DNA from 4 places in the Streptomyces sp. NBC_00258 genome. Region 4 is predicted to be linked to each of the others. Evidence: riboswitches for the same ligand, from Rfam matches in the RefSeq annotation. Region 4 holds a riboswitch; each other region holds the start of a gene.
The links. Region 4 has a riboswitch for cobalamin ahead of OG718_RS20330 (ribonucleoside-diphosphate reductase subunit alpha). Riboswitches for the same ligand answer to the same signal wherever they lie in the genome.

Region 1: linked by a shared signal. The riboswitch ahead of OG718_RS40500 (cobalamin biosynthesis protein) and the one ahead of OG718_RS20330 (ribonucleoside-diphosphate reductase subunit alpha) in region 4 are both predicted to bind cobalamin.
Region 2: linked by a shared signal. The riboswitch ahead of OG718_RS44025 (ABC transporter substrate-binding protein) and the one ahead of OG718_RS20330 (ribonucleoside-diphosphate reductase subunit alpha) in region 4 are both predicted to bind cobalamin.
Region 3: linked by a shared signal. The riboswitch ahead of metE (5-methyltetrahydropteroyltriglutamate--homocysteine S-methyltransferase) and the one ahead of OG718_RS20330 (ribonucleoside-diphosphate reductase subunit alpha) in region 4 are both predicted to bind cobalamin.

The regions. Positions count from the first base shown of each region.
Region 1 is NZ_CP108081.1:9,094,423-9,096,613, forward strand. Features, by position in the region: gene OG718_RS40495 (cobyric acid synthase) at 1-318, opposite strand, end outside; gene OG718_RS40500 (cobalamin biosynthesis protein) at 315-1,271, opposite strand; cobalamin riboswitch at 1,370-1,513, opposite strand; gene OG718_RS40505 (hypothetical protein) at 1,636-1,857, opposite strand; gene OG718_RS40510 (inorganic phosphate transporter) at 1,870-2,191, opposite strand, start outside.
Region 2 is NZ_CP108081.1:9,886,905-9,889,095, forward strand. Features, by position in the region: gene OG718_RS44020 (TIGR03767 family metallophosphoesterase) at 1-502, opposite strand, end outside; cobalamin riboswitch at 676-862, shown strand; gene OG718_RS44025 (ABC transporter substrate-binding protein) at 930-1,955, shown strand; gene OG718_RS44030 (FecCD family ABC transporter permease) at 1,952-2,191, shown strand, end outside.
Region 3 is NZ_CP108081.1:3,369,526-3,371,716, reverse strand. Features, by position in the region: gene metE (5-methyltetrahydropteroyltriglutamate--homocysteine S-methyltransferase) at 1-1,131, opposite strand, end outside; cobalamin riboswitch at 1,296-1,519, opposite strand; gene meaB (methylmalonyl Co-A mutase-associated GTPase MeaB) at 1,625-2,191, opposite strand, start outside.
Region 4 is NZ_CP108081.1:4,591,705-4,593,895, forward strand. Features, by position in the region: gene OG718_RS20320 (nucleoside hydrolase) at 1-26, shown strand, start outside; gene OG718_RS20325 (GNAT family N-acetyltransferase) at 142-660, shown strand; cobalamin riboswitch at 723-863, shown strand; gene OG718_RS20330 (ribonucleoside-diphosphate reductase subunit alpha) at 1,003-2,191, shown strand, end outside.

The DNA.
Region 1 (2,191 bases), 4.5 Mb from region 4:
CTCCCCGACGGGTCTGCCCATGAGGACGACCTGGCTGCTCCGGTCGCTGCCGGGCTTGAGCAGCACGGGATTCATCAGCGCGGTGGGCTCCACGCGCGCGGCCTGCGCCTGCATGGCCTGCGCCCGGCCGATCTCGGCGCCCTCCCGCGTGACGAACGAGTTGAGCGACATGTTCTGCGCCTTGAAGGGCGCGACCTTGACGCCCTGGCGCACCAGCCACCGGCAGATCCCGGCGGTCACGACGCTCTTGCCCGCGTCGGAGGTGGTGCCGGCGACGAGCAGGCCCCCACCTGTGCCCCCGCTCGTACCCCGGCTCATGACGTACGCCCCTTCGTGCGAAGGCCGTTGACGAGGAGCCGCCCGGCGACACTCACGCCGAGCGCGAGCCAGCCCACGCGCCGCGAGAGCCGTACGGCCCGCTCGATGTCGCCGACCTCCACGGCCCGCCCCTCGCCGTTGAGCACGGGCCGGTGCTCGACCCTTCCGGCGTACGAGAGCGTCCCGCCCAGCCGCACGCCGAGCGCCCCCGCGAACGAGGCCTCGACGGGCCCGGCGTTGGGGCTCGGATGCTTGGCGGCGTCGGCACGCCAGGCGCGTACGGCCCCGCGCGGATCGGTTCCCGCGACGGCCGCGAGGACGGCGGTGAGCCGCGCTCCCGGCCACCCCGCGACGTCGTCGAGCCGCGCGGAGGCCCACCCGTACCGCCGGTACTTGGCGGACCTGTGCCCGACCATCGCGTCGAGCGTGTTCACGGCACGGAATCCGACGAGCCCCGGCACACCGGCCGCGGCACCCCACACGAAGGCGCCCACGACGGCGTCGGAGGTGTTCTCGGCGACGGACTCCACGACGGCCCGGGCGATCCCGTCGGCGTCCAGCGCCTGCGGATCCCGCCCGCAGAGATGAGGCAGCCGCTCCCGGGCCACCTCGACGTCCCCGGCGGCGAGCGCCCCGCCGACGGCCCGGGCCTCACGCCCGAGCGAAGTCCCGCCGACGACGGACCAGGTGGCGGTGGCGGTCAACGCGACGGACGCGACGCGCGAGGCACGCACGGAGCGGGCGGCGAGCGCCGCGAGTCCGGTGGCACCGCCCACGCAGACGGCGGTGTGCAGCGCACCCCACCCCCGGTGGTCCCGCCACAGCACCCGCTCCACGGCGCCCGCGGTCCGTCCGAACGCGGCGACCGGATGCCCCCGGCGGGGATCGCCGAGCAGCAGGTCACCGAGGAGGCCGGCGGCGGCGCCGTACGCGAAGACGCGATCGGCACTCATCGGTTCAGCCGACCGTCAGGTCGGGTACAACCGTCGCTCGAAAGGCACTTGGGCAGCCGCGCATGGCGATTTGTCCTCACTCAGGGTGTCCACGCCCTGGTTCGACGAGACCGACGGCGAGAGTTCCTGGCTCCCGGGGGATCGATTCCCCGGTAACAGTGGCGGGACCGCGCCGGATTCGCACCGGCTTCCTCTCCTGCCGCCGTACATGGCTCCGGCAGTCCACCACGCCCACGAACACCCGTCAACTTGCTGTTGACCTGCGACGGGAGAGTGTGCTGAGGCCCACACACGGACACGACTCCGCCCCGCCGACCGGGGGGTCGGCGGGGCGGAGTCGTGAGGTGCGGAGGCGCTGTACGCGTCAGGCGACGATCAGATAGATCCCGTACGTCACCGCCGCCGCGCACGCGGCGAAGCAGGCGTACGCGCCCGTGACCGCGAGGGTCGCTGTGCCGCCCTGGGCGGAGGCGGACTCGCGCTTGGAGAGGCCGACGATGCCGAGGGTGAAGAGGCCCACGAGGGCGACGGTGACGATGAGGCTGACTCCGAAGACGGAGCCGAGGGCTGCCCAGTCGATCTTCATGCTGTGGGTTCCTTACACCGTGGCCGGGCGGGCGGGCTCGGTGGCGTCCGGGCCCGGGATGGTGGTCTTGAACTCGTCGGCCGTGGCGACCGTGCCCGCAGGCGGCGGGGTGACGGCGGCGATGGCGGTGGTCACGACGCCCGCGGGCTCGCCTTCGACGTCGTTCACGTTGTCGCGGGTGACCGGCTGGCGGCGGGAGAGGACCCAGATGACCGCCGAGCCCGCGACCAGCAGCGCGCCGGTGAGGACGATGCCCCAGGTGCCCTGCTTGGTGAGGAACTCGGCGCCCGCGCCTACCAGACCGGCGGCGGGCAGCGTGAGGCCCCAAGCGATG
Region 2 (2,191 bases), 5.3 Mb from region 4:
CCGTGAGGTGCAGGTCGGTGAACTGCACGAAGCACGCGAGCGGTGTGCGCCGGTCCTGGCGGCCGGTGGCGGCAGGCGCGAGATCCCCGCGTACGACCACGGGCCATCCGGGGCCAGAGACCAGCCGTCGGTAGGCGCCGGTGTGCGCGCGGCCGCCGAGGCGGGCCGTCGTCTCCAGGGTGGTCGCCGCGTACGGGGCCGCGCGTCGCGCCGGCCGTCGGGCAGCTCGGGTGGCGAGGGGCGGCTGCGGGGCGGCACTCGCCGCGGCGGCCTGCGCGGAGGGGGCCGGGCGCTGCCGTGGGAAGACGGCAGCCGCTCCTCCGGTCGCTCCCGCGGCGACGGCACCGGACGCGAGTAGAAAGCGACGACGGTTGATCGAGGATGCGGACGGAGACGGAGACGGAGACGGAGACGGCGATGGGGACGGGGGCAGGGATGGGGAAGCGGGTGTGGGCGAGGGCGGGGGAGTGGATGCGGTCCCCGCTGTTTCGGTCCCGGTCATGGGGCGGCCCTCCGGTGCCTCCGAGAGACTCAACTAGCGGAACCACTCATTCAGGCCGCAGGGGCGGGGGTGTGAGCCGGGGTGTGGCGTGGCCGTGAACACCGCCGGAACAGGTGGAGCGGCCGATGGGGCGCCGCACTGCAGGTCCGCCCGCCGGTCCGCGACATCCGCCGTGATAGCTTGCCGAGGCCAGTCGAACCCATGTACGTGGGTCAGGGAATCCGGTGGGAATCCGGAGCTGACGCGCAGCGGTGAGGGTGACGGGCGTGGCATCGGCCACTGGATCGGAACGACGGTCCGGGAAGGCGCCTCGTCCGGGTGACCCCGAGTCCGAAGACCTGCTGGCGGCCTCCGCGGTCACGTGCCGACGGGGGAGCACCGTACGACCGGGCTCCGCGTTCGAGCCCTCGACGCCTGAGGAACTCCCGTGCCTGTCGCACGTCTTGCCCGCCCCGCTGCCCTCGTCCTGTCCGGAGCTCTCCTGCTGACCGGCTGCGGTTCGGGGGACTCGTCCTCCGACACGGACTCCAAGGCCGCCGTCACTCTCGACAACTGCGGACAGACCGTACGCGTCGAGTCCCCGCCCGAGCGGGCGGTCTCCCTGAACCAGGGCACCACCGAGATCATGCTCTCGCTCGGCCTCGCGGACCGTATGGCGGGTACCGCCACCTGGACCGACCCGGTGATGAAGGGCCTGGCGAAGGCGAACGCGAAGGTGGAGCGGATCGCCGACAACAATCCCTCCTTCGAACGGGTCCTGGACGCCGATCCCGACTTCGTCGCCGCCTCGTTCGTGTCGACACTCGGCAAGGGCGGCGTGGCCACCCGGGAGCAGTTCGAGAAGCTCGGTGTGCCCGCTTACGTCTCGCCCTCCGACTGCGTCGGCAAGGACAACGCCTCGGGCGGCGACGGCGCGCGGAAGAAGGCCCTCGGCATCGACGCCATCTACGGCGAAGTGCGCGACCTGGCCGAGGTGTTCGGCGTCGAGAAGCGGGGCGAGCAACTCGTCGCCGATCTCAAACAGCGGATGAAGAAGGCCACTTCGGGGATCGACGCCTCCGACGTCACCCTCCTGTACTGGTTCGCCAACTCCGACTCGCCCTACATGGCGGGCTGTTGTGGTGCGCCCGGCGTCATCACCCGGACCCTCGGCGCGAAGAACGTCTTCGACGACACGCACGAGGAGTGGCCCCAGATCAACTGGGAGACCGTCGCCGACCGCGACCCCGACGTGCTCGTCATCGGCGATCTGACGCGCAAGTCGCAGACCGCCGAGTCCGCGAAGAAGAAGATCGAGTTCCTGGAGTCCGACCCGGTCACCAGGAACATGACCGCCGTCAAGAAGAAGCGGTACGTCCTGCTCAGCGGGCAGGCGATGAACCCGACCATCCGCACGGTCGAGGGCGTCGAGCAAGTCGCCTCCGCCCTGCGGGAGTTCGGGCTCGCCGGGTGACACGGCCGCGTCTGGGACTGCTCATCGCCGCGGGCGTCGCCCTGCTCCTCGTGTCCGTCGCCTTCGCGATCACCATCGGTCCCGCGGACATCCGGGTCGGCGACGTCTGGTCCGTGGTCGCGTCCCATCTCGGCTGGGGCAGCTCGGAGTTGACCCCGATCCGGGACGGGATCGTCTGGGAGCTGCGGCTGCCGCGCACGCTCCTGGCGGCCGTGTGCGGGGCCGGACTCGCCGTG
Region 3 (2,191 bases), 1.2 Mb from region 4:
CTGGGCCAGACCCTTGGCGAGGGTCACGATCTCGGCGGTCTTCTGCCGGGCGAAGGCGAGCCAGCGCAGGATCTGCGGCTCGATGTCCCGTTCGGCGGTGGCGTCGAGCGGCACGTGGAGCAGTGAGCAGGACGCGGCCACGTCGACCCGGTCGGCCAGCCCCAGCAGGGTGCCGAGCGTGGCCAGGGACTTCTCCAGGTCGTTGACCCAGATGTTGCGCCCGTTGACCACGCCCGCGACCAGGCGCTTGCCCGGCAGTCCGCCGACGGCGGCGAGCGCGTCCAGGTTGGCGGCGGCCGCCTCGGTGAAGTCGAGGGCGAGGCCGTCGACCGGGGCCTTGGCGAGCATCGGCAGGGCGTCGCCGAGCCGGTCGAAGTAGGAGGCGACCAGCAGCTTCGGACGGTCGGTGAGCGCGCCGAGGTCGCGGTAGGCGCGGGAGGCGGCGTTCAGTTCGGCGGGCGTACGGTCCTGGACCAGGGCCGGTTCGTCGAGCTGCACCCACTCCGCGCCCGCCGCCCGCAGATCGGAGAGGACCTCGGCGTACACCGGCAGCAGTCGGTCCAGCAGGGTCAGCGGGTCGAAGTCGGCGGCCACACCGGGTGCGGGCTTGGCGAGCAGGAGATAGGTGACGGGCCCGACGAGGACCGGCCGGGCGGTGAGGCCGAGGGCGAGGGCTTCGCGGAGCTCGGCGACCTGCTTGGCGGAGTCGGCCGTGAAGACGGTGCCCGGGCCCAACTCCGGGACCAGATAGTGGTAGTTGGTGTCGAACCACTTCGTCATCTCCAGCGGCGCCACGTCCTGGGTGCCACGGGCCATCGCGAAGTAGCCGTCGAGCGCGTCGGCCTCGACCGCGGCGCGGTGGCGGGCGGGGATCGCGCCGACCATGACGCTGGTGTCCAGGACATGGTCGTAGTACGAGAAGTCGCCGGTCGGCACTTCGTGGACGCCGGCCTCGGAAAGCTGCTGCCAGTTGCTGCGGCGCAGTTCGGCGGCGGTGGCCCGGAGGGCGTCGGCGTCGACGCGGCCCTTCCAGTACCCCTCGATAGCCTTCTTCAGTTCCCGGCCCATGCCCTGACGGGGGTAGCCGTACACGGTGGCCCGTGCCGCCGCGGCTGCGGACTTCGATGTCACGGAACTCTCCTTCGCGAGATGTCTCCCTGAGATCCCGGCGACGGGACGTGAGCGCGAAGGGGTGACGAACCCGGCGGAAGTACCTCGCGCGGCAAGGCGCGGTCGTCCACCGGATATGTACGCCGACCCGCCCACGAGGTCACCGGGATGTCCGTACGCGATCGGTCACGCACGGGCAGATGGCAGGTCTTCGGACTCGCGAGCACGTCCTCCGTACGGAGGACACCTACTGGCCGTCGCTTCCCAGGCCCCGCTTCTCGGGGTCCAGTGCGTTTGACGGCGGTCGTTCCCGCTCACCGCTGCGGGGCAGTCCCGGATTCCCACCGGGTTCCCTCTTACGACGCATCCCGCCTGGCGGACGGGGCGAACCAGCTGCACCGGTCAGCCTAGGGGGCGCGGCCTCGCGACGTGAAACGTTTCCCATATGCCGGACGGCCGTACGAGACACCGCCCAGGTGAACCGGACGGGCGTGGAGCGGTTGCCCGGTCCGGCTCAGCCCGTGTTGCCGCCGAACGCCCGAAGAATGCGCTCGGCGGCGAGCGTGGCCGTCAACTCGCCGTTCCTGACCCGCTGTTCGAGATCGGGTCCGAGGGCGCGCACGGCGGGGTCGGCGTGCAGGCGGCCGAGGAGTTCGTCGCGCACCATCGTCCAGGTCCAGTCGACCTGCTGGTCACGGCGTTTGGCGGCGAGACGGCCGGACGAGTCGAGAAGCGTACGGTGCTGTTCGAGACGCTCCCAGACCGTGTCCAGGCCCGTCGACTCACGGGCGCTGCAACTCAGCACCGGTGGCGTCCAGGCGGCGTCGGCGGGATGCATCAGCCGCAGCGCACCCGCCAACTCCCTTGCCGCGCCCCGGGCGTCGCGCTCGTGCGGGCCGTCCGCCTTGTTGACGGCGATCACGTCCGCCAGCTCCAGGACACCCTTCTTGATGCCCTGCAACTGGTCCCCGGTACGGGCGAGCGTGAGGAGCAGGAAGGAGTCGACCATGTTCGCGACGGCGGTCTCGGACTGGCCGACACCGACCGTCTCGACGAGGACGACGTCGAAACCGGCCGCCTC
Region 4 (2,191 bases):
TCCCGCAGTGGCCGGCCGTGGCCTGAGCCCGCCGCCTCGGACGTCCCTGGCACCGGCGCGACGCCCCCGACGCCGGTACCGGTACCGGTACGCGAGAAACTCGGCAGCCCCTCGTCGTACCCCTCGGGCACACTGCCAGGCATGGACATCGTGATCAGGCGGGCGAGGCCCGAGGAGTACGAGGCTGTGGGCGAGATCACCGCGCAGGCCTATCTCGGGGACGGGCTCCTCGACTTCGGCGAGAGCGACGAGTATCTGGGCGAGCTGCGGGACGTCGCGAAGCGGGCCGCGGCCGCCGACGTGCTGGTGGCCGTGCTGGGGGCAGGGGCGGGCGAGCGGGTCGTCGGCGGCGTGACCTTCGTCCCGTCCGGCGGGCCGATGGCCGACATCGCGCGCGAGGGCGAGGCCGAGATACGGATGCTGGCGGTCGCCACGGAGGCCCGCGGGCACGGAGCGGGCGAGGCCCTCGTACGCGCCTGCGTCGACCGCGCCCGGGCCACGCACGGCTGCGTACGCGTCGTGCTGTCCACCCAGCGCACCATGCACAGCGCCCACCGCATCTACGGACGCCTCGGCTTCACCCGCGCCCCCGACCGCGACTGGAACCCGGTCCCGGACCTCGACGACATCATGCTGCTCACCTACGAGTTGACACTCTGACACCCTCCGAAGCCGACACGACACAACATGTGGGGGTGCTTCCCGAGCCCGGCACAAGATGTATGCTCATGCTCGCTGTCGCCGCAGGGGAATCCGGTGCAAATCCGGAACTGTCCCGCAACGGTGTACTTGTGCATGTCTGTCCCTGGAGGAGAGCCGTGCGCCTGGTCAGTCCGAGGACCTGCCGACAGCGTGCCCAGGCCATCCGGCCCGGGTGCCATGACGTCCGGGCCTCGCGGAGTGGGCCGGTGGACGCGGCGTACCGCTGCGCAGAGCGTGTACCCCCGTGTGCCCCGAACCCCTCTCCCCGCAGGCTCCGTGCCGAGCGAGGGAGAGCCCCACGTGACCATCGCGCCAGCCGATCCGGTCTCAGCGAAAGCGCCCCAGTACCAGCAGGACAGGGCCGAGGCCGACGGACCGGGAACCGTGTTGCTGCGGACCCTGGCCGACCTCACCGCCGACCTTCCCGACGCCGATCCCGGCAGGGTCGCCGCCGCCGCGCTGCGCGGCCGGTCCTCCGTCGGGGCCGACGGGATCACCGCGGAGCTGCGCGAGCTGGCCACGGAGGCGGCCGCGGGCCTCATCTCCGAGGACCCCGTGTACTCGAAGCTGGCCGCCCGCCTGCTGACGATCGGCATCGCCGAGGAGGCCGCCTCGCAGGGGGTCCGCTCCTTCTCCGAGTCCGTCGCGGTCGGCCACCGCGAGGGCCTGATCGCCGACCGCACCGCCGAGTTCGTACGGACCCACGCGGCCCGTCTGGACGCGCTGATCGACCTCGAAGGCGACGACCGCTTCGGCTACTTCGGCCTGCGCACGCTGCACAGCCGGTATCTGCTGCGGCACCCGATCACGCGGTCCGTCATCGAGACGCCCCAGCACTTCATGCTGCGCGTGGCGAGCGGCCTCGCCGAGGACGACACGTCCCGCTCGGTCGACGAAGTGGCCGCCCTGTACCGGCTGATGAGCCGCCTCGACTACCTGCCGTCCTCCCCCACGCTCTTCAACTCCGGTACGCGGCACCCCCAGATGTCGTCCTGCTACCTCCTCGACTCCCCGCTGGACGAGCTGGACTCCATCTACGACCGCTACCACCAGGTGGCCCGCCTCTCGAAGCACGCGGGCGGCATCGGCATCGCGTACTCCCGTGTCCGCTCGCGCGGTTCCCTGATCCGGGGGACGAACGGGCACTCCAACGGCATCGTCCCGTTCCTGAAGACACTCGACGCCTCGGTCGCCGCCGTGAACCAGGGCGGCCGGCGCAAGGGCGCGGCCGCGGTCTACCTGGAGACCTGGCACTCCGACATCGAGGAGTTCCTGGAGCTGCGCGACAACACCGGTGAGGACGCCCGGCGTACGCACAACCTGAACCTCGCGCACTGGATCCCGGACGAGTTCATGCGCCGGGTGAACGAGGACCGCGTCTGGTCGCTGTTCTCGCCGGCCGACGTGCCCGAGCTGGTCGACCTGTGGGGCGAGGAATTCGACGCTGCCTACCGCAAGGCTGAGGACCGGGGGCTCGCCAAGAAGACCA